Regions from separate parts of the Shewanella psychromarinicola genome, predicted to be linked through region 1. Evidence: predicted binding sites of a transcription regulator. Region 1 holds the regulator's gene; each other region holds the start of a gene.
The links. The regulator sigma-54, encoded in region 1, starts transcription at its own class of promoters, with help from an activator protein. The targets are predictions, from matches to a motif close to GTTGGCACGNNNNTNGNNT.
Positions count from the first base shown of each region.

Region 2: EGC80_RS16520 (Tll0287-like domain-containing protein) is a predicted target of sigma-54. The motif match lies at 2,503-2,521, and genes of this name have one in related genera.
Region 3: glnA (glutamate--ammonia ligase) is a predicted target of sigma-54. The motif match lies at 3,177-3,195, and genes of this name have one in related genera.
Region 4: EGC80_RS14350 (YccF domain-containing protein) is a predicted target of sigma-54. The motif match lies at 3,241-3,259, and genes of this name have one in related genera.

Region 1 is NZ_CP034073.1:1,835,841-1,842,077, reverse strand. Features, by position in the region: gene lptA (lipopolysaccharide transport periplasmic protein LptA) at 1-324, shown strand, start outside; gene lptB (LPS export ABC transporter ATP-binding protein) at 321-1,052, shown strand; gene EGC80_RS07950 (RNA polymerase factor sigma-54) at 1,195-2,679, shown strand; gene hpf (ribosome hibernation promoting factor) at 2,705-2,992, shown strand; gene ptsN (PTS IIA-like nitrogen regulatory protein PtsN) at 2,995-3,438, shown strand; gene rapZ (RNase adapter RapZ) at 3,435-4,301, shown strand; gene EGC80_RS07930 (HPr family phosphocarrier protein) at 4,318-4,593, shown strand; gene mgtE (magnesium transporter) at 5,059-6,237, shown strand, end outside.
Region 2 is NZ_CP034073.1:3,785,684-3,791,920, forward strand. Features, by position in the region: gene EGC80_RS16505 (sulfite exporter TauE/SafE family protein) at 1-114, shown strand, start outside; gene EGC80_RS16510 (rhodanese-like domain-containing protein) at 130-534, shown strand; gene EGC80_RS16515 (MBL fold metallo-hydrolase) at 616-1,485, opposite strand; gene EGC80_RS16520 (Tll0287-like domain-containing protein) at 1,753-2,403, opposite strand; gene EGC80_RS16525 (sigma-54 interaction domain-containing protein) at 2,697-4,019, shown strand; gene EGC80_RS16530 (NifB/NifX family molybdenum-iron cluster-binding protein) at 4,046-4,594, opposite strand; gene EGC80_RS16540 (Y-family DNA polymerase) at 5,000-6,237, opposite strand, start outside.
Region 3 is NZ_CP034073.1:655,220-661,456, forward strand. Features, by position in the region: gene EGC80_RS02750 (DUF2959 domain-containing protein) at 1-51, shown strand, start outside; gene EGC80_RS02755 (Lrp/AsnC family transcriptional regulator) at 152-622, opposite strand; gene EGC80_RS22865 (type II secretion system protein) at 841-1,377, opposite strand; gene glnA (glutamate--ammonia ligase) at 1,666-3,075, opposite strand; gene typA (translational GTPase TypA) at 3,555-5,366, shown strand; gene ppnP (pyrimidine/purine nucleoside phosphorylase) at 5,676-5,987, shown strand; gene EGC80_RS02780 (DUF4124 domain-containing protein) at 6,120-6,237, shown strand, end outside.
Region 4 is NZ_CP034073.1:3,265,718-3,271,954, reverse strand. Features, by position in the region: gene EGC80_RS14365 (sigma-70 family RNA polymerase sigma factor) at 1-117, shown strand, start outside; gene EGC80_RS14360 (ChrR family anti-sigma-E factor) at 110-796, shown strand; gene EGC80_RS22450 (hypothetical protein) at 1,689-1,862, shown strand; gene EGC80_RS14355 (1-aminocyclopropane-1-carboxylate deaminase/D-cysteine desulfhydrase) at 2,118-3,098, opposite strand; gene EGC80_RS14350 (YccF domain-containing protein) at 3,306-3,719, shown strand; gene EGC80_RS14345 (TIGR00266 family protein) at 3,919-4,707, opposite strand; gene EGC80_RS14340 (LysR family transcriptional regulator) at 4,882-5,811, opposite strand; gene EGC80_RS14335 (homogentisate 1,2-dioxygenase) at 6,041-6,237, shown strand, end outside.

The DNA of each region.
Region 1 (6,237 bases):
CTTATCGCCACTGGCAAACCCGCGACGTTTTCACAAGAATTAGATGACGGTCAAATTGGTACTGCCAGTGCCGACGAAATATCCTATGACCTTGCGACTACCACGCTAACATTGACAGGTAATGCCAAACTTAATCAATCGGGTAGCCAAGTGACCGGTAATCGAATTAAGTACAACATCAATGCGCAAGAGCTTATTGCTGAAAGTTCGGGCACAGGGCAAGATCGGGTTATCACCATTATTCAACCTGAGAATTTCCAAGACGAGTCTGCGCCAAAGCAAAAACTCCCTGAAATCCCAGTTAAAAAGCAGATCAAACCATGACCCAAATAACCTTAACCGCTGAAAATCTGGCTAAAAGCTATAAAGATCGTCAAGTTGTTAAAGATGTCAGTTTAACGGTTAAAACAGGCCAAATTGTTGGGCTTTTAGGCCCCAATGGTGCAGGTAAAACAACCACCTTTTATATGGTTGTCGGCCTAGTGAAAAGTGATAAGGGTCGAATTTTAATTGATGATGACGATCTCACTGACGATCCCATGCATCTGCGAGCTCGCAAAGGCATTGGTTACTTACCACAAGAAGCCAGTATTTTCCGTAAACTCACAGTGTATGACAACATTATGGCCGTGTTGCAAACCCGCAAAGAACTCAGTACAAACCAACGTATTGAACAGCTTGAGCATCTATTAGAAGAGTTCCATATTACCCATATTCGAGACAGCCTAGGCATGTCGTTATCGGGTGGTGAACGTCGTCGTGTTGAAATTGCGCGCGCTTTAGCCGCCAATCCAAAATTTATTCTACTCGATGAGCCCTTTGCTGGTGTTGATCCGATTTCTGTCATCGACATAAAAAAAATCATTCAACAACTTAAAAGCCGAGGTCTAGGAGTATTAATTACCGACCATAACGTACGTGAAACGTTAGATGTCTGTGAGCGAGCTTATATCGTCAGCCAAGGTAATTTAATTGCCGAAGGCACACCTGATGAGGTATTGAGCAATCAACAAGTTCGGGCGGTGTACTTAGGTGAACAATTCAAGCTATAGTTACTTTACGGGCCTTTAGTCTATCTAACTCATTTGATTGAACGATATCTAAACAGCGTTAAACATCATTGATGTACGTGACAATCCATTACAGTTTTATAAATTGTCACTTTTATGGAAATCATCTAGGGATAAGCGGTAAATGAAAGCGTCACTCCAACTTAAAATGGGTCAACACTTAACCATGACCCCACAATTGCAGCAAGCCATTCGCTTACTGCAATTATCGTCATTGGAGCTACAGCAAGAAATCCAACAAGCATTGGATTCAAATCCATTACTTGAAATAGAAGATGAGTTTTCTGAAGCAAAAGACCCCGTAAAAGAAAATCGCGACCAAGCTGATACAGACTTCAGTGACAACAGCATTGTCAATATTGAAAAAGACACCTCAACAGTCGACACAGCAGAATCTATGACCAAAGAAACCATGGATGATTTAGCCATGGATACTACATGGGATGAAGTGTACACCGCCTCGCCGATGTCAGGTTCAGGTAGTGCTAGCATGCGCGATGATGACATGCCGTTTCAAGGTGAAACCACCGAAGGTCTGTATGAACATTTAGAATGGCAGAAAAATCTCACTCCCTTTTCAGAGACCGATCTTGCCATTGCCACAGCGATCATCGACGCCGTGGATGAACGCGGTTATTTAACCCAAAGTACCGACGATATTCTCGAAGCCATGGGTGACGAAAATGTTGAGTTAGATGAAGTTGAAGCTGTATTAAAACGAATTCAACACTTTGATCCCGTTGGTGTTGCTGCACGTGATTTAAGTGAATGTTTATTGATCCAATTAGCGCAATTCTCTAACACCACACCCCATATCGATAATGCCCGTTTGCTAATCAAAGACTATTTAACCTTAATTGCTGGGCGTGATTTTAGATTATTGATGCGCAAAACTAAGCTAAAAGAAAATGAGTTACGTGACGCCATCACCCTAATCCAATCACTCAATCCTCGTCCAGGCTTATTGATCACCGCCACCGATGACGAATTCGTTATTCCCGATGTCACGGTACTAAAGAAAAATGGCCGTTGGGTTGTAGAGTTAAACCCAGACAATATGCCCAAAATTGGCGTTAATCAGCAATACGCCGCCATGGCTAGAAGCAGTAAAAATCAGTCTGACAGTCAATTTATTCGAGGCCATTTGCAAGAGGCTAAATGGTTTATTAAAAGTATCGAAAGCCGCAATGATACTCTACTCAAAGTGGCAAATTGCATTGTGCAATTTCAGCAAGGCTTCTTTGAATACGGTGAAGAAGCCATGAAACCTATGGTGCTAAATGATATTGCTGAAGCAGTAGAAATGCATGAATCGACAATTTCACGAGTCACCACACAAAAATATATGCACACCCCACGTGGACTATTTGAACTAAAGTACTTCTTCTCTAGCCATGTCAGCACTGACGATGGCGGGGAATGCTCATCAACAGCAATTCGTGCTTTTATCAAAAAGCTGGTTGCCGCAGAAAACCAGAAAAAACCATTGAGTGACAGTAAAATGGCTCAACTTCTGGCAGAACAAGGCATAAACGTTGCTCGTCGTACGATTGCAAAATACCGAGAAGCAATGCTAATCCCGCCCTCAAACCAACGTAAGAGTTTATAACCTACAAGGTTGTGGAGGATTTTCTATGGATATAAATCTGACTGGACGTCATGTCGAAATAACTGAATCTTTACGTGAGTATGTTAATGGTAAATTTTCAAAGCTTGAACGACACTTCGATCAGATCCATAATGTACACGTTGTACTCCATGTAGACAAATTACAACAAAAAGCAGAAGCCAAAATCCACGTTAATGGCGCAGAGATTTTTGCTATGTCAGAAAATACTGATATGTATGCTGCAATAGACGCCCTGATCGATAAACTCGACCGTCAGGTAATTAAACACAAAGAGAAGTATACAAAACACTAACGATGGAACTTTGTACCATTCTGCAGCCGGAATGCACTACCTGTGCCACACCGGGCAGTAAGAAAAAAGTACTGGAACTCATCAGCAATTTAGTCGCTGCCCAGTATCCAACCCTGTCTTCGCAAGAGGTTTTTGAAAGCCTATTAGCGAGAGAAAAAATGGGTAGCACAGGTATAGGAAATGGCATTGCGATACCTCATGGTCGATTAACGACCATCGATCACCCCATCGCGATATTTGTTAAATGTGAAGAAGCCATTGCCTTTGATGCAATTGATAAGCAGCCCGTGGATATTTTATTTGCTTTGTTAGTACCTGCAGACCAGTGCCAACAACATTTAGGCACGTTATCGAGTATGGCTAAAAAGCTCAGCGATAAGCAAATATTGAAACAGCTTCGCAAAAGCCACAACGCAACAGAACTTTATCGGGTTATAACTGCATGAAACTTGTCATAGTATCGGGACGTTCAGGTTCAGGGAAATCCGTTGCCTTAAGAGTATTAGAAGACCTAGGATATTATTGTGTCGATAATTTGCCTCTACCCCTCATTGGCACATTACTCGCTCAGCTCAAGGGCAGTAATGATTTAGTTGCGATTAGTGTTGATGTCCGCAACATTGCTGAACAAGGCAAAGTGCTTCAAGACCAATTAGCCCTACTTGAACATGACACTGAAATTATCAGCTTCTTTCTAAATTCCAATGATAAAGTGTTACTTAAACGCTACAGCGAAACACGCCGATTGCACCCGTTATCTAAAAATCATATTTCACTGCAAGAAGCGATCAAATTAGAAGGCCGTTTACTTGAGCCTACCGCAAAAATTGTTGACCATTACATTGACACTTCGGCGCTAAATATCTACGAGTTAAGCGACCAAGTTAGGCAAATACTACTAGGCAGTGTCGATAAAGAATTGGTCATTAACTTTGAGTCTTTTGGCTTTAAGCACGGCATGCCGACTGAAGCGGATTTTATGTTTGATGTACGCTTTTTGCCCAATCCACACTGGGAAATAGAATTGCGCCCATTGACAGGATTAGACGAACCCGTACAAGAATTTTTAGGGCGTCAGCCATTGGTCAACAAGTTCATTTGGCAAATTGAAAACCTATTTGAAACCTGGATGCCACACCTAGAACGTAACAATCGCAGTTACCTGACTATCGCGATTGGTTGTACGGGTGGCCAGCATCGTTCGGTATATATTGCAGACCAATTAGCAAAACGATTTAGGCAAGGCAGTAAACACACTGTTAATGCTCGCCACAGAGAATTAAGTATAAGTGAACTCACCGCTAAGTGAGCATAGGATTGCATGAATGATCAAACTTGAACGCCAAGTTACCATTTCCAACAAATTAGGATTACATGCCCGTGCAGCAACAAAACTCGCGGTATTAGCCGCCGATTTTGACGCGAACATCACCTTAACTCAGGGCGAAAAAAACGCCAGTGCCGCAAGTGTGCTTGGGTTGTTAATGCTTGAAAGTGGAATAGGAAAAATGATCACCGTGACCGCAAAGGGTCCAGATGCCGAAGTAGCATTAAATGCAGTGTGTGATCTGATTAATGCTAAATTTGATGAATCTTGCTAAATCAGTGAAGAGTACGATTCGCGAGTCACTCACTTTTTAATCCACTATTATTCTTATTACACGTGGCCTAACCAAACTGTCACGACATTGATGCTCAACGGTAGACATCAGTCCCTCGATAATATTAGCCCTTAGGTTTATCTCACGCAGTTGATACCCATCTGATTAAGTATCAGTTCACTCTGCGGGAGTTTAGCGTTTAACATAATACAGATATCGCCGCTTTCAGCAACGGATCCAGTATGACTCTGCATCCGTGCAGTCGTCCGTCAATATGATGTATAGCAGCGTAGACCATGCATAATTTCGTCCAGAGGAAACGACTCAAGTATCCCATTTCGGCGTTACATTGTCTTACAAGCAGACAACGATTATTGCACCAATACGCCTTAAACAGAAAAACCTGAGCAGCCCAGAATGATTACATACTTTATGATATAAGTATGATGAATAGGAAGTAGATATATGGGTAAAGAGTACCTAGATAATGAGATAACCGAACAACGCCTCAATCAACTCGTTCAAGCGCTAGACAGTGGTTTGTTTGTTCATGCTCGTAACATGTTGCACACCATGTCACCTAACGATGTCGCCCTAATTCTCGAATCATCACCGCCCAAAAATCGACAAGTGTTATGGCAACTCATTGACCAACAATATGCGGGTGAAATTCTTGACGAATTAGGTGAAGAGCTTAAAGATTCACTCATTAGCAGCATGACACCAGAAAAGCTCGCCCAGGCCACAATAGGTATGGACACAGATGATCTCGCCTATATTCTTCGCAGCTTACCCGATGGTGTTTACAAGAAAGTACTTAAGTCAATGCGCAGCCAGGACAGGGATAGAGTAGAACAAGCACTGCGCTATCCTGATGATACGGCAGGCAGTATCATGAACACCGATACCGTCACCTTACGACCCGATGTCAATATCGAAGTGGTATTACGTTATTTACGTCAACGGGGAAACTTACCCGATACTACCGACACCTTATATGTTGTTGACCGTCAAGATCATGTTTTAGGCGGAGTAAGATTAGTCGATTTATTAACCTGCGATCCAAGCGTAACCGTCCGAAGCATTATGGACACAGAGTTAGAAAGTATTCCGGTTGAGATGTCTGATAAAGATGTAGCCCAAAAATTTGAACGACTCGATTGGCTATCCGCCCCAGTCGTCGACAGCCAAGCAAAATTGCTTGGCCGGATCACCATCGATGACATTATCGATGTGATCCGCGAAGATGCCGAGCATTCAATGATGGGGATGGCAGGGATGGATGATGATGAGGATACCTTTGGCCCAGTGCTAAAAAGTACGCTAAGACGCTCCCTGTGGTTAACGATTAACTTATTTGCTGCGTTACTTGCCTCGTCTGTCAGTAACATGTTCGAAGGCACCTTAGAGCAATTTGCCACCATCGCGATTTTAATGACCATAGTTCCGAGTATGGGCGGGGTTGCCGGTAATCAAACCTTAGCACTGGTGATCCGTGGTATTGCACTTGGGCATATTGGCCAAAGTAACTCACGTTGGTTGATTGGTAAAGAACTCAGCATTGGATTATTAAACGGCTTAATGTGGTCTATATTGGTATTTTTTGCAGTATGGCTGTGGAAAGATGACATCGCGTTAGGAGGG
Region 2 (6,237 bases), 1.9 Mb from region 1:
AGTATTGCAGGTCAATGGATAAGCCAATATTTACCCAAAGCCATTTTACAAAAAATATTTGCCGTCTTTTTAGTCATGATGGCGCTATTTATGTTATCAAAATCTATCATTTAATATCACGAGGTACACATGAAAACAGCTCAAGAATACATAAGTGAAATCAAAGCGAATATTAGGGAAGTGAGTACTCATGAATTACATACCGCGATGAGTAAACCAGATGTGGTGATCATTGATGTTCGTGAGCATGAAGAGTTTCTGACAGGTCACATAGAAGGTGCAATAAATTTTCCTCGTGGCGTATTAGAGATGAAAATTCATGAACATCCTTTGGTGAGTCATCACTGTGAATGGGTATTAGCATTAACTGAGTTAGCTCAAAAAGACATATACCTTATTTGCCGTACGGGTGGTCGTTCAGCACTTGCCGCAGCATCATTACAGAATATGGGCTTTACCAAACCATTGTCTGTCGCTGGTGGCATGATGCAATGGCAACAAGATGAATTTCCGTTAGTGCCTCATAAGGTATAAATGCATCCAACATAAACCAGCATGTTGTGGTTTATTGCTCATTAATCATGACTGATTGCTGATTTCTAATGGCTAATCGATTTATGACAACTGGTTAAGCGGTATTTTAAGGTAAGCGTTACCCTTACGGTCTGCTGGTGGCATGTTACCTGCTCGAATATTAATTTGGATTGCCGCTAACAATAGATGCGGTATATCAGAATCAATGTGGCGTTGTTGATGTCGCTGAACAAACTCAGCGAGGGTCACTTTACCGCCGACAACGCAGTTATACCTTTTCTGCGCAATCACTGATGTTTCAAATATATTATCTTGGCGTTTGTATCCAAGGGGATCATGCCCTATAAACACCCGAGTACAATTAGGTAACGCTAATATATTGTTAATTGAATGATACAAGGTGGTCGTGCTGCTATTGGGGAAATCAGTATTCACAGTACCCCATTCTGGCGTAGATAATGTGTCACCGACAAATATCACATCTTCAATGAGATAGCTCACACAAGCAGGTGTATGTCCGGGTGTATGCATAATGTGAATAGTTAAATGACCCAATTTAATGAGTTCTTTATCGGTAAACAGTTGATCAAACTGCTCGCCATTGCACTGAAAGCTCTCATCGAGATTTAGCAATCTTTTAACGGTGTGCTGGACTTGAGTAATGTGCTCACCAATCCCCGTTGTTCCCCCGCGTTTGGTCTTGATATAACACGCCGCAGACATATGATCGCAATGTGCATGAGTTTCTAAAATCCATTCAATTTCAAATCCATGCTTATCGATATGATCAATGATGTTATCGGCAAAACATGTACTTATAGTACCAGAGGCCATATCGAAGTCTAAAACGGGATCAATAATCGCACTTTGACGAGTAGCAAGATCGGTCACCACATAGGTAATAGCATGACTAGTACGATGATAAAAAGGATCAATACGGATTTTACTCATAACAATTAACTCCCAACAAAATACCCAATGCATTTGTTAGATAAAGTCTCAGATCAATATTAGCAATAATGGTTAACATCATTTTGTAAATGACTGATAAGGAATCGTAAAGGCAGGATAATGTTAACGTAAACCACCACCATAAACAGCCCATGGGTCGCTGTGCTGTTTGCTTTAGCACCTAGCAGCGAAGCGTCCTAGGCTCTTGCTATAAGCCGCGCAGCGTCCTCGCTTCTAGGTCTTTCGCTTATATTACTTCAGCTTTGATTACGGCTTTGTTGTTGCTGTAACCGATGCGGCTTGATTATTGATAACCTTTTGTAATGAAAACGCACCGCGAATATCACCGAGGGCAAAGTTAACTGCTTTATCATTAGGATAGGTTTTGTTAATCAAAGTACTCAGCTCAGGATTAATATTACTACCATGACAACCTAAGCATAATTGTTGCGCTGGTATCGCCTTCATATAACGAAACTGTGTTTTGCCATCTTTGACGATAAACTCACTCGCCACAATGGGTTTATCAGCAGCTTGCTGTCCTGAAGCATTAACACGTTCAAATTGCTGTAATTGTGTTAACTCCCAAGCATCGGGCGTATTGGCTGGATTACGCACTCGCAAACTGGTCCGGGTAAGTGTCCAGCCCTCTTTTGAGTTTTCTGCTGCAATTGCAGGTGCTACCGCTTGGCACACCGACACTGCGTTGGTTAATCCACCTTGCTTAATGGCTGTCTTTAAATGACCTTTCAGTGCTTGGCTAAATTCGGCAATTCGTTGATTGGCCTGTTGTTCAAGCACTTGCTGCTCGGTTAATGATTCAGCTTGTCCTACCGTCGAGACGCTCATAAGCATGATTAAGCCGGCCATTTGGCTAGCCTTAATCAATGATTGTGTGTGTTTGTGTGTTAAGCGCATTATTGTTATTCCTCTATTTAAAATCGTTTAATCTCAATGAGTTTTAGGGTTATAAAAAACCTATGACCGAGTCCAATCACAAAACATATAGCAAGATCAATACAAAGCTTGTGCCATATTACACCGACAAATTTAAAATATATAAAATCAGCCACTTAAAATTCATTGATATTTGCGAGAGGCACATGCTAGGTTATGAACTGACAAATATGGCATTGTAGTGACAAATATTGCGCTAATAATGTCACTTTAGAGATTAACTGATTAATGTGTACAGTAAGCGAGAGTGATAAATGAGTAACACCACTGTTGTGCAATCAATGATAAACGCGATTGATAAACCGGCAATATTTATTACGCCAGATTATGTTATACATGCGGTTAATCAAGCCTATTTGGAAACGTATAATACACAAGTCATATTAGGCCAAAGTAAATGCCATCAGATATCTCATCACAGTAATGAGCCTTGTGATAAACACGGTGAAGAGTGTCCTTTGCAACAATGCCAGAGTACCGCAAGGGCTGCCAATGCCGTGCATATTCATAGCACTGCACACGGTAAGTCATATTGCGATATTTTAATGAAACCCATTAAAGATAACAGTGGCAAGGTATTGGGATATCTGGAGGTTTTAGATGCCATTGATTATGCATCAACAGAGTCTAAAAAAGGCACCATGGTCGGTCAATCTGCGCCGTTTAAGCAAATGCTCAACAGAATTAACCGAGCATCTCAATCCAGTATTGCGGTGCTATTGCAAGGTGAAACCGGTGCAGGTAAAGAACTCGTCGCTAAAGCGGTGCATCAAGCCAGTAGCCGCAATGATAAACCTTTTGTGGTTATTGAATGTACCGGCCTGAGTGAAAACCTGTTCGAAAGTGAGTTATTTGGTTACGAGAAAGGAGCCTTTACCGGGGCAACCACCAGTAAAAAAGGTCTGATTGAGATAGCCCACGGCGGCACGGTATTCTTTGATGAGATTGGCGATGTACCGATGAACATGCAAGTTAAACTGCTGAGGTTGCTAGAAACCCAATGTTATCGCGCCGTGGGTGGATTAAAACAAAAACGTTCCGACTTTCGATTAGTCAGCGCCAGCCATAAGAATTTACTCGATTTGGTTGAAAAAGGTGAATTTAGACGCGATCTGTATTACCGCATTGCCGGATTTCCCATTTACTTACCCTCGTTGCGTGAGCGCCTTGATGATATTCCAGGACTCGTAAATCATTTTATAAAGTACTCTGAATACAAACATAAAAGGTTTTCGGCTAACGCATTAAATCTGCTCAGTCATTATGCATATCCAGGTAATATTCGCGAACTGAAAAATATTATTGAACAATCGGCACTGATTGCCAACGAAGATATTATCCACAGCAGTGATTTACCTGAAAGCGTTCAACCTAACCACACATCGACAGATAACAAAAATACACTAAAAACGGCAACGGAACTCATGTCACTCGATGACGTGGAGTACGCATATCTTTCTCAGGTCTGTCAGCAATTTCAAGGATCTCCAGCAGAATTAGCCATTAAGCTTAATATTAGTGTGCGGACCTTATATCGTAAATTACAGCGCTATGAGCTAAAGCTAACAGCGCTGTAATGACGTAATATCAACCATAGTTACCATTAATGTTGATGTATTAGTGAATGCTTTTTATTGCAACACGTTTTCATTGTTGCGGTTGCTGTGCCCATTTCTGATCCGCAGCAACGTTTCTTTGTCGCCATTTCTGATCCACTGCAATGACCATCGTGACTGCCCGCTTCTCCGTCAGCATGATTATGATCACAACAACCACCATTCGCTTGTTTAGCAATATGCTTAGATGAAGGGCGTCCCTGACTTGCCTCGGTATACTCCTCACAGTCAGCTAAATTAGCACCGGCAAGATCGTCTATTGCTGTACGACCATTTTTAGCATGAAAAACACTCAGTTGCCGACTTAATAATTTAGCTAATAGTTGTTGGCCAATGTTACGTACGATCACGCGATTAGCGCCATGTGCCAGTATCAAACTGACTAATTGTTGTTTACCCTCACATCCATCTGTTAGTGCAGGATTGGCAAAACGCCCTTTCACTTGACCTTGATCGTCAATAAAGAGCACCTCATCAGCTTTGCTAAAATGGCTGGAAATATGTTCGTCTTTCATTGGTATGGCGGTAATCATCATTTCTCCTCATGTGCATTTTGCATTAACAACGCTTTACCATTAGTTAAGTCGTCCATTAATTTAAAACACACAGATTTAAGTAACTTCAACTCGGGTTAAGAGGTGGGATAAATAGGCTTAACATAGCTTTTGGCTGCCCCATTAATAGTTAACTGAATTTTAGCGCTTGGTATAACCAAACTACAGTTAATAGCATATGCTATATATACGCTTATTTATGGCATATGCCAGCTTTAATTTAGGGTTTGTGATCTGTTGCACTATTTATATCGACATCAATTATCTAAACATCTGACTGACAATCATTAGTGCCCTTGACCTTATTGCGATAAAAATAGCGGGGCGATTATTCGCTCTGTAGTGGCATTAATCATGAAAAACGAATAAAAAAACCAATAAAACCCCTTAGCATTTTATCTTTGGCAAGCATTTCCATTGGGTCGAATATTGAGGTGTTAGTAAATCACGGCGCATGGCCCACTTTTGCTCTATCCCTTGTGCGGCCAGAAACACAGTGTCGCGACCGTAGCGTTGGTTGATGCCATCTAGCGTGTGCATTAGCGCATGGGTGACCTTAGCGGTATTAAATAAATCAAATTGAAAATGCTTCTCGCTGGCTAAATCAACTAGGCCCACGCCTATTTTGTAATAGCGTACTCCTTGACGAAATAGCCTTGGAGCAGCGTGGGTCATAGCTTTGGTGAGCTCAACGCTGCAATGGGTTGGGCATGGAAAATGTACGATGACTTTATAACTTACTGGCTGTTCGTCATGGGGGGAATTACTCGCAAACAGCAACATGGTTTTACAATGGGAGTCTTGCTGACGCGCTTTGAGCGCCGCAATACCAACATGCTTACTTAACGCTTGTAATAATGACTCATAATCGGTGATGCGCTCGCCCACACTGCGGGTGGAGAAAATTTGCTTTTTATCAGCCCTCGCCTCATCCCATTGTTTACACACTTGGCCGTTAAGCTCGCGCACCGTACGCTCTATTTCAATACTAAACTGCTTTCTCGCAAGACTGGGCGGCATAGAGGCGAGATCAAATGCGCTGCGAATATTGATTAACGCAAGCTTGTTACTCATCTTCCTGCCAATTCCCCATACTTCTGCAACCGCCAACTGTTTTAAAATGTCGGTACGTTGCTGCATAGTCTCGATAACGCACACACCTTGGTATCCCTGGATTTTTTTAGCGGCGTGATTAGCAATTTTAGCCAAGGTCAAGGTTTCGGCTATGCCAACACAAACAGGTAGGCGCGCTTCTTTCCAAACCGCGCGGCGGATTAACTGACCTTGGGTATGCAGGCATTTGATCGCGGGATAACAATGCTTAAAAGACAGAAAGCTTTCATCAATCGAATACACATGCTGCTCTGGGGCAAAACGGCCTATTATTGCCATCATCTTTGCCGATAAATCGGCATACAATTCATAATTAGATGAGCAAACGATGACATTGCGCTGGGCGCATAAGGCTTTAACTTGAAAATAAGGTAAAAACTTTTGAATGCCAGCCTCTTTTGCATGTCGATTAGCGGCCACAATACAGCCATCATTATTGCTGAGCACAATCATCGGTCTACCACGCCAATCAGGACGAAACACCTGTTCAGCACTGCAATAAAAAGCATTGG
Region 3 (6,237 bases), 1.2 Mb from region 1:
AAATCGATTGCCGAATCGAATCAGTTTATTGCCTCAATGGAACAAGGTTAAACCTTACCTACCTATATCAAGTAACGCCCTTAGCGGTAACCTATGCTGTTATAGTCTATGACGGCCTAGGAGCTGCTTTTGGGGATTTATAGTAATGTGCTTAGTCAATCGGCGACTGGTCCACAGGTAAAGCCGTACGGCTAAATATTTGCTTCAAAACCACTGTAGTTTCAATGCTGGCGACAAACTTGAGGTTACCGAGTGATTTCTTGATAAATTGTTCATAGGAAACTAGGTCTTTGGCGACTATTTTGAGCAAATAATCATAGGCTCCGGTTATCACAGCACATTCCATCACTTGAGGTAGTGGTGCCATGGTTGATTCAAATAATGCTGTCGACTGATCAGTATGTTCTGTTAAGCGTACCGAGGTATAAACCACAATATTCAACCCCACTTTAAGAGGATCAACCTGCGCACCATAACCCAAAATCACTTTATCTTGTTCAAGCTTTTTTACTCGTCGTAAACAAGGAGTATCTGACATATTAACCTTATCGGCTAATTCAGAAATAGCCATTCGGCCCTGACGTTGTAAGATTTCTAATAGCTTGAGGTCTTTCTTATCCATTGAACAAGTCGCTTTTTAGTGAGTGATTAGTGTTATAAATATCATATTTATGAGTGAAATCCTCTACAAATTTACCACACTATCAATTTATTCAATGAGATGGTCTGTCACACTTTTGCTCTATAGAGTCTAGAAACTGCACAACATCAACCACAATCACATTGATAGCGTCACAATAATAGAGATAAAAGTAACTATATGTCTGAGTTTAGCAGGCGCTAACACTGATCAATATACACTTCAACTAGCGGAGTTTGACCCACGGCCTGAGGCTGGGAATAACGAATTTCACATTTATTGGCGGCATATTCTGCGTTAGGCCGAATACGAAGACCTGAACGTCCAGAATCGGTATAGGTTGTTAAAATAAACTCACCACCATCACTGATGTCGGCAATATTGGTCATTCGAGCTATTCCAGCACCAGTATGGCGCGGATATCCATAAGCTAAGGTGATTGATTGGCCCAGTACAATCAGACTGTTACCAAGGCCATTACCCGTACCTGCTGCCGCCGTTTCATCACAATCAGTACTGATTGTGCAAGCTGAATAAACCAATGTTTTACTGCTGTTAATTGCACCAGCTACGCCTTGCATCGTGCTCGCATAAGCATTGCTTTTTAACCCTATAAATTGGGGCGCGACCATAACAGCAAGAATGCCTAAAATAATAATTACCACAACAAGTTCTATTAAGGTAAAACCTTGCTGTTTACGCCACGAAAAATGCCCATGGTTTACTACGCTTGTCACCCTCAACCCAAATTTCCTTAAGCCAAATAGGATACTGTCTCTATATCCCTTTTATAACGTTAGTTAACCTCAACTCGGATTAGTAGGCGAGCTGAGTCGATTAATTAGGTGAATAAAAGGAGCTTATTTTCTATCGGCAATACATTATGCACATCTGTCTATAAATGCAACCGCCGCCACAACAACTTAATAAACTTGTTATCTTTTTTAGCTCAGAAACAAAAAAACCCGATAATCAATTACCGGGTTTTTCTATTACTTGCTTACCTATGCAATTCGATTCAAGAATTACAAGCTGTAATACATTTCAAACTCAAGCGGATGAGTCGTACGCGCTACACGTTCAGATTCTGCTGTTTTAAGCTGAATATAAGACTGGATAAAGTCTTCGCTGAACACGCCACCTTTAGTCAAGAACTCATGGTCCGCTTGTAAATTTTCAAGTGCGTTTTCTAATGAAGTCGCAACCTGTGGGATCTCAGCCGCTTCTTCAGCAGGCAAGTCATACAGATCTTTGTCCATTGCTTCACCTGGGTGGATCTTGTTTTGAATACCGTCAAGACCGGCCATTAGCAATGCCGAAAACGCTAAGTATGGGTTGGCATGTGGATCAGGGAAACGCGCTTCGATACGACGACCTTTAGGGCTTGGTACCACTGGAATACGAATTGACGCGCTGCGGTTACGTGCAGAATATGCAAGCATCACAGGCGCTTCAAAATGCGGTACCAAACGCTTGTAAGAGTTTGTGCTTGGGTTAGTGAATGCATTCAATGCACGAGCATGCTTAATGATGCCGCCAATGTAGTAAAGCGCAAGGTCACTCAAACCAGCATACTTATCACCAGCGAATAAGTTTACCCCGTCTTTAGCTAAAGACTGATGCACGTGCATGCCACTGCCGTTGTCACCCACGATTGGTTTTGGCATAAATGTCGCTGTCTTGCCATAAGCATGAGCCATGTTATGAACAACATACTTAAGGATTTGAATTTCGTCAGCTTTCTTAGTCAATGTATTGAATCGTGTTGCGATTTCATTTTGACCAGCTGTGGCCACTTCGTGGTGATGCGCTTCAACCACTTGACCCATTTCTTCAAGTACTAAACACATTGCAGAGCGTAAGTCTTGTGACGAATCAACTGGCGCAACTGGGAAGTAACCCCCCTTCACCATTGGACGATGACCGGTGTTGCCTTCTTCATAGCTTTTAGCTGAGTTCCATGAAGCTTCTTTAGCGTCAATCTTCACGAAACAACCTGACATATCAGTACCAAAACGGACATCGTCAAATATGAAGAATTCAGGCTCTGGACCAATCAATACGGTATCAGCAATGCCAGTAGAAATAAGATACTGTTCGGCTTTTTGGGCAATAGAACGAGGATCGCGATCATAACCTGTCATGGTACCCGGTTCTAAAATATCACAACGAATAAGTGCGGTCGTTTCTTCCGTGAAAGGGTCTAACACAAAAGTCGTTGGATCTGGCATTAACACCATGTCAGATTCATTAATGCCTTTCCAACCTACAATTGAAGAACCGTCAAACATTTTGCCGTCTTCAAAGAAATCTTCATTTACTTGGTGAGATGGGATAGAAACGTGCTGCTCTTTACCTTTAGTGTCGGTAAAGCGTAAGTCTACAAACTTAACTTCTAACTCTTCTAGTTGTTTTAAAACTGATTCAACTGACATTCTCAAGCCTCCGGTAGGGTAAAGGGTTGTCCCTTAATATAATCTTGGTATTCGCCAGATAATGCATCTGCAAAACGAATATTTACATAATAACAGCAGTGAAGCGATATTCATGCCAGTTCGTTAACTAGTTGATTTTATGAAGATGAGAACGTTCCCTCATCTTCTAAATTATGATTTTGCACCAATGACGTGCATTACTATGTTTCATCATAGTGCAAAAGTCCATAATAGTGCGTCATGTTAATGCTGGTGTTTTAATCATGCCACATTTTGCATCACACCTCGATTATGTTTAATATATAAACGTTTTATACTGTTTTTTGAGGCTTAGTAAACGAAAGATTTACATGTGTTCAAAAATAATCCTATCTACAAAAGCTGCTGTGAAGTAGAATGGCACGCTTTTTTACAGTAGCTGTAATAATAAATAGCTTCTGTTAGCTCCCTTTTTTTTTTGATGGTTTAGAGGTTTATCCGTGCTAGAGAATTTACGTAACATCGCCATTATTGCCCACGTTGACCATGGCAAAACAACCCTGGTAGACAAAATGTTGGCGCAGTCAGGAACCCTTGCATCTCGTGGAGAAGCTACTGAGCGGGTTATGGATTCTAACGATCTTGAAAAAGAACGTGGGATCACCATTCTGGCAAAGAATACTGCCATCCAGTGGAACGACTACCGTATTAACATCGTAGATACTCCTGGCCACGCCGATTTCGGTGGCGAAGTAGAACGTGTTCTATCTATGGTCGATTCAGTATTATTGTTGGTTGACGCAGTTGATGGTCCAATGCCACAAACTCGCTTTGTAACCAAGAAAGCCTTCGCTCAAGGCCTTAAGCCAATTGTTGTTATCAACAAAATTGACCGTCCAAGTGCTCGTCCAGATTGGGTTATTGACCAAGTATTCGATTTATTCGTTAACTTAGGTGCCACTGACGAACAATTAGATTTCCCAATCGTTTATGCTTCTGCATTAAATGGTTTTGCAACGTTAGATCCAGATGTAGCTAGCGATGATATGACGCCGCTGTTTCAAACTATCGTTGAGAAAGTAGCTTTCCCTGACGCGGATGCGGAAGCGCCGTTCCAAATGCAAATTTCTCAAATCGATTATAACTCATACGTGGGTGTTATCGGTATTGGCCGTATTACCCGTGGTAACGTTAAGACTAACCAACAAGTGACTATTATTGGCGCTGACGGTAAGACTCGTAACGGTAAAATGGGCCAAGTATTAGGTTATATGGGTCTAGAACGTAATGAAGTTGCCATTGCCAATGCGGGTGACATCGTTGCGATTACCGGTTTAGGCGAGCTTAAGATCTCTGACACTATCTGTGCAGTGGGTGCCGTAGAGGCAATGCCGCCGTTAACTGTTGATGAACCTACACTAACAATGACGTTCCAAGTAAACACTTCTCCGTTCGCGGGTAAAGAAGGTAAGTATGTGACTTCACGTAACATTCTTGAGCGTTTACAGACTGAATTAGTTCACAACGTCGCACTTCGTGTTGAAGAAACTGACAGTCCAGATCGTTTCCGTGTATCAGGTCGTGGTGAATTACACTTATCGATTTTAATTGAAAACATGCGTCGTGAAGGCTACGAATTAGCTGTATCGCGTCCAGAAGTTATTCTGAAAACCGTCGATGGTGAGCTACATGAACCCTACGAAACAGTAACGGTTGACGTTGAAGAAGGTCATCAAGGTACCGTAATTGAAAAATTAGGTATTCGTAAAGCTGAAATGAAAGATATGCAGCTTGATGGTAAAGGTCGTGTTCGTATTGACTTTATTATCCCAAGCCGTGGTTTGATTGGTTTCCAAACTGAGTTCTTAACCTCAACATCGGGTACTGGTCTAATTTATCATTCATTTGATCACTACGGTCCACACAAAGGTGGCGATATTGGTCAACGTGCTAACGGCGTAATGATTTCAAACGGAACAGGTAAGTCACTAACGTTCGCACTCTTTACTTTACAAGACCGTGGTCGTTTGTTTATTGGCCACGCGGCTGAAGTGTATGAAGGTCAAGTAGTTGGTATCCATGCTCGCTCTAACGATTTGACAATAAACTGTCTCAAAGGTAAGCAGCTAACTAACATGCGCGCATCAGGTACTGATGAAGCGCAAGTATTGACGACTCCGATTACACTGACTCTTGAGCAAGCTCTTGAGTTCATCGATGATGATGAATTAGTTGAAGTGACTCCTAAGAATATTCGTGTTCGTAAGAGATACTTAACTGAAAACGAACGTAAGCGTCATAACCGCAGTTAATCAGTATTAAACTGTAGCAGATTACATTTGCTACTCTTGATACCTAAAAAGCCCAGATGCCTGCATCTGGGCTTTTTGTTGCCTAGTATATACAGGCTAAAAGCGAAAGAGCCTAGAACGCTGCGCTGCTAGTACGCTTCGCGGCTAGAGGCTATAAAGTCAACAGCCTAGCAGCTAAGCAACTCTAGCAGTGACGAAGTCACGCCCTAGCAGCGAAGCGACTCTAGCGATACAAGATGAAAATATTTAACTAGATATTTTACGTAAACGCAGATAGATTGAAATCAATATCATTTTTAGGGAGAACATATGAGTATGTTGCAACAGGTAAGCGTCGCTAAAAAAGCCAATGTACATTTTAACGGTAAAGTGATCAGTAGAAGCGTAGTGTTAGCAGATGGAAGTAAACAAACTCTGGGTGTTGTATTGCCTGGTGAATATGAGTTCTCCACTGCTCAAGGCGAAATAATGCAGGTCATTTCTGGCGAGTTTGACGTGTTATTACCGGGTCAAACTGAGTGGGTTATATACGCTACAGGCAGCCAGTTTGAACTTGCACCAAACGTGAGCTTCAGTCTCCGTACGGCACAAATTTCAGAATACTGCTGCCAATACATCTAGTGTTGTTGCACCTAAATAAACAATAGCGGCTTAATATTGCCCGCTTATATTCAGCTTAATCAAAACAGTTTAAGCTGATTTTTTCTTTAAAAACGTCTACTCTATTGAAACTATCGTTTTATGGAGTGCATCATGCGCCTTATCATACTTATTGGTTTACTATTATTGAGTGCCCAAAGCCTTGCGACGGTATACCGTTGGGTAGATGAAAATGGCAAAGTGCATTACTCAGATGAACCCAAAAATAATG
Region 4 (6,237 bases), 1.4 Mb from region 1:
GAGCTTACTCAGCAAGAGTTAGCAGATAAACTTAATATTCCAATCGGCACCGTTAAATCTCGGCTTCGACTAGGATTGGAAAAATTAAAAAGTTTTATGGAGAAACACTATGATTAATTACCACCCAGACCCGCATTTACTGTCTCTCCATGCTAAAGGCGAACTTCCACTGTCTATGTCGATGGCAATCTCTGCTCACGCCGAATTTTGCCAACATTGCCAACAGCAACTCGATCAAATGACGATTACCTTGTCTGACCAGCAATTTAATACAACTGCGGCACCTCAATCGGTTGATAGCACTGATAATAATCAGCTAGATGCATTGCTTGCCCAGTTCTTGAATTCAACCTTAGATACCTTAGAAGCTGCGCAACCTAATACCGACAATAGCATTGAAGATAACAGTGTCAGCATTAAAGGTCATCATTACCCACTGCCAAGAGTTTTTCGTAAAAAAATTAACGCTTCTTGGCAAGGTATTGGCAAAGTCAGTCGTTTACGACTCGATACCGGTGAGCCGCAAGCAAGAGCAAGCTTGTTACACATAGCTGCTAATGGTGAGATCCCTGAGCATACTCATAAAGGTGCAGAACTGACCTTACTACTCGCAGGAGAGTTCAGCGACTGTTACAACACTTATAAACCTGGTGATTTTATGTTGCTCGACAAAGAACATCAACATTCTCCTAAAACACTTGAAGGCTGTTTGTGTTATACCATTGTTGATGCCCCTTTATATTTTACTAAAGGCATAAGTAAGTTATTAAATCCAATTGGCGATTTACTTTATTAATCATTGGTTTATTAATTTAAAATCGTAATATCAAATGTGATAAACGGATAAATTCAGTCTATCTTCAGGTTATTAACAGTGAACTTAGCCTTTGTTTTGCTAGCAAGGTATATTGAATCATCAATTGCTGAAGTTCTGGGCCAATGCTACGCATCTAGAGTTATAGGTGCGGTTTAATAAACGTTTATTATTCCGTTTTGAAGTTCCTTAGCTTAATTTGTTTCAGTAAACAAAGTTAAGCTAGGGTGGTTTAGACATGATTAGTGCATAGCTGGGCTTACGTTGTTAACACCGTTAGGTAGAGCATAAGTGATGAGCATGCTCATCATCTATTTTTACAAAATGTCCGCATCACAGGCTATTTTAAGTATAAACAACCGCACAGCTGGCCCCATTGCTTATTTTTTAATCGAAATGAGCTTTAATTTGATTAAAATTTGAAAAAGACTATTGCCATATGCAAACACTCAGTATATTATCCATGTAGATTTAGTTTTCTTGTTAATTTTGGTTACCTACCTGTAAGTCTGCTCAACTTCACTTCGTAAATAAACCCAAGACAAGCTTATGTTCATCGTTTTTGATTTTCAATTGATCTATGTTGATACGATAATTTCTATCCACGTAATCTTGCTGTCATAAAACTATGTTCAACTTACAAAATTAAGTGCCATTTGTATCAAGTGCCTTAAGGTTATGTCACAACATCAATGTTGCTGACACAAAGTAGACCTTAATCAACTATTGACATAACAACACTTGATTAGTGAGTAAAAGATAGGGTAAGTTAAATCTCGAAACATTAATCTTTCGCAACACTAAAAAATGCCAAGGATATTTTATTGAACAATTGTCTCACCTAATGGTGAATATATAAAAAGGAGTGTGACCAATGTCATACAACATGAATGGACACGAAATCTCAGTTAGCTTCCCGGTTAATTCTATTTCGTCAAACAAAAACTCAATTGCTTTTACCGACAGCTTAGGTAAAAACAAAAAGACCTTTTCAAAGCGCATTGAAGCAATGAACTTCATGAAATGGTTAATCTCTGCAAATAAGTAATATCCCTAACGCTAAGCGTTAATCATTTGCTCTGGTATTTAATAAACTCATTTCTCGGTATTCTCCTCTCAATTACCGATGTTTATTAAAACAGAGCAAAATGAATTACTACTTTACGACTACTCCAGTTCAAACCTCAGTCGAATAAGAACAAAAAACCTAACGAAACTCACACAAAACCCATTTTATCAATGAGTTAATTTTCTTAATCGTCGTAAATCTGACGAAAATTAGAGCGTGACTACGTTTTCGTTGTCATGAAGCGTTAATCGAATTTGAAAACTTTCGTAGATACCTTGGCAACATCGTTTTATTTCCTAATATCCCACCTTGATGTACATATAAAATATCAGTATTAGTCAACGTATTAGTCTTCAAATAATGTTGTAAGACTAAAAATCCGACAGGGTCATACAACAACTCAAATTCAATTCCAGACTGACATACGGTTTGCCACATATCAAAACAACGTTGCGATAATTTTCCAAAATGATATTTATGCCCATCACTAACAATGTGAGGATAATAAACTTCATCAATTAATTGTGAAAATTGCTGGCGTAAGTAATCATCACCGCCAACCGTGCTGCAGGTTAATACCTCAATGGTAAGTACTGGTGTTAATTGCAATTGAGCGAGCTGTTGTATTAGTTGCTTATTTAAATAAGCTGCTGTGGTGCCGGTACCAGAAGGTAAAAAAACCATGAGCTTAATTTGTTGTCTAATCTGAGCCCACTCAATAATTTCACTCGCAAGCTGCGCAATACCCGTTTCTGCGTATTCACAGCGCCCACCTTCAGGAATACACAGTAGATGTTGTTTATCGGCGTAAGTCGGAGTTGATAACATAATGTATTGCACAACATCATCTAAATGCATGCCGGCTATGTTATCGGCATATGGCAACTCAGCAACATTAATAATATTAGCCCCATTTTGTATCGCGGCAGCGTAATTGCCTTGGGGGTGTTGTAGTAAAAATTTGCTAATATGGCTAACGTAATAGTCAAATTGCCAGCCCTGCTGCTTAGCCAGCACAGATAATGAATACAAAGAGTTAGCTTGTGCAGAACCGGCCCCTACTAGGCGGGTCACATATGAATAATCATGATGCAAAAAATGATAAAACTTACGTGCTTTATTGCCACTGAAATCAGCATGCAATAAATCATCCCGCTTAATGTAGAGGGTGTGGCCGTCAAAGTTCATCGACTCTACTGGGCTTATCGAAAACATGTCTTCTCTCAATCAACTGTAATATGGGTATTTTAACTAAAAAATGATAATTCTCATCGATTCATTTGTATTAATTGTCAGACCTAACAGACACTCAATGTCGAAAATAACATTTAAACAATTAGAATCATAAGCTTATAATAATGGCATGATTATCGCTAGTTATCGCTATATAGTAATTAATATTGACTCTTGATAGGAATGAAAATGTCACTTTTACGCTTAATCTTTAATATTGCTTGGTTTTTAATGGGTGGATTTGTTATGGGCCTTGCTTGGTGGCTTGTGGGGGTACTGTGCTTTATCAGTATCATTGGCATCCCTTTTGGCAGAGCCTGTTTTGTTATTGGCGAATTAGCTTTTTGGCCATTTGGACAAGAAACCGTTAACCGCAAACACATTTCTGGCCAAGAAGATATTGGTACTGGCACACTAGGCTTAGTGGGTAATGTGCTATGGTTTTTATGTTTTGGGATTTGGCTCGCTATTGGTCATTTAGTGCATGCATTAGCCTGTTTCATCACCATTATTGGGATCCCCTTTGCGATACAACACATTAAGTTGGCCTTGTTAAGTTTAACCCCTATCGGGCAAACTATTATCGCTAAACCCACTTATTAATGACATGTGAACTGCCGCTATTCTTAATTACCGATAGCCTAATGCTATCGGTTTTTATTTGCCTAATAGCATCGACAACCTTTAATTGCCATTGACGCATTTTGGGCACACAAAAATTATTCAATCCCTTTAAGGACAGCTCAGACTAAATCGGCGCGATGACTTATAATCGTCTGAGCACTCAATGCTAATATCCCGATTAGTTAATCATCCGCCCTATTCCACCGAGTACTGAACCTTCACCTTGATCTTTACCGCCATTTGAAGGCGCATGAGCAATAATTCTGTCAGCCATACGAGAAAACGGTAAGCTTTGTAACCACACAGTCCCATGACCTTTTAAAGTGGCAAGAAACAGGCCTTCTCCGCCAAATACCATCGACTTTAACGAGCCCGCACGCTGAATGTCATAATCAATCCCGGGAGTAAATCCAACTAAACAACCCGTATCGACCCGCAAGGTCTCACCATGCAATTCTTTTTTTATCAGTGTCCCACCCGCATGCACAAACGCCATGCCATCACCTTTAAGGCTTTGTAGGATAAATCCTTCACCACCAAAAAACCCGGTTCCTAAGCGCTTATTAAATTTCATGCTCACTTGCGTGCCTAAGGCTGCCGCTAAAAAACTGTCCTTTTGACAGATAAGCTCGCCTTGATGTTGAGCTAAGTCTATCGCCAAAATGGTCCCCGGAAACGGCGCCGCAAAAGCCACTTTACGTTTCTGCTGGCCTTCATTGGTAAAGTGGGTCATAAAAATACCCTCACCGGAAATGGCCCGTTTCCCCGCACCAAGTAACTTACCAAAAAAACCAGATTCTAGCTCAGAGCCATCACCCATCTTGGCTTCAAAACCAATATCTTCTTCGACATAGGTCATGGCACCCGCTTCAGCAATCACAGACTCATTTGGGTCTAATTCAACTTCAACCAGCTGCATGCTAGAACCAATAATTTCATAATCTACTTCATGACTTTTCATGCTTATTTTCATTCCCTAAAAATTTATTTAATGTTTGCAATCGCCCAACATCGATAAGGCATTGCTCGATACGTATGATTTAAGGTAACAAAATGATCGGCGATTTAACATAACAATATATCAACATACTGGATCCACGTTGTATTATCTCTATGTTAGTTAATAGAATTATGCCAATGTTTACCCTAATCCGGCTCCACTTAACCCTGATTGTTGTTGCTGTTGATATCGAGCAAATTCTTGCAGAATAAGCTCGGTAAATAGTTGCCCTGCTCGCCCCAGCGGACGTTCAAGTGTGGACACTAATTGCGGTGTAAAACTAAAGCGGTTACCACCAATAAAATCAATCTCGATCAGTTGCCCTTGATGTAATTCTTCAGCAATTAAAAAATCCGGCATCCAACCAAAACCTAGACCTTTTAGTAAGGCATTTTTTTTCATAATAAAACCTGACAAATAAAATACTTTATCGCCGCCAAACTGCATTTCATCGCGGTCACGTTTACCAGGAGATGAATCTTCAATGGTTAACTCAACATGTTGTTGTAACTCGGGCAAACTAATGCCTTTTAACTGACTTAATGGATGTTGTGATGACGCCACTAGCACGCTGGTAATCGTAGGTAACGGTTTAGGATGATACGAGGGGCCAGTACGATAATCCTTGACCAACATTAAGTCTGCTTGGTCGCGCTCAAAGCGATGCTGTACGCCGCCTAAAAACTCCATATTAAGCTGCACTTTAGTGGGTATATTGTGTTCTGACATGCGCTTAAGCGCGGTCATGATCGGTTCCATCGGTAAAGCACCGTCTATCACTAACTCAAGCTTAGGCTCCCACCCCTGACTAAAACGACTGGCCAGATGTTCAATATTGGCTAAATGCTGCAGTAATCGTTGCCCTTCAGCCAGAATAACCTTGCCTTCAGGGGTTAATTCGGCGCGATAATTATCGCGGTTAAATAATGTGACCCCAAGATGTTGCTCTAATTTTTTAACTTGATAGCTAACCGCCGATTGCGCTTTATGTAAGCGCTCAGAAGCTTTCGAAAAACTTCCTTCTTCAACAAGCACTTGCAGTACATTAAAGGCATCAATATCTATTCGCATAAGATTTCCACTGTCTCGTTATTCGTACACTAATGTAAAGTTAACATAACAATCTAATAAATAGATTGAGTTAAGCTTTTTATTATTCTTTTTTTTTGTTGATCTTTACCACTAAATTGTTAGTTAGATCACAAATTGATTTACCCAATGCGATTAGGCCATAACAATCAATACCAATCGTATTACAAACATCACGACACTCACAGTCGCTCCACCATAGGACAACCACATGCCATTCTATGTTAAGCAAGGTCAGATCCCGACCAAACGGCATATTGCCTTCGAAAAAGACAATGGTGAGCTGTATCGTGAAGAATTATTTTCAACTCATGGCTTTTCGAATATTTATTCGAATAAATACCATCACAATATGCCAACCAAAGCGATAGACGTTCAACCTTACTCGTTATCTCATGGTGAACAATG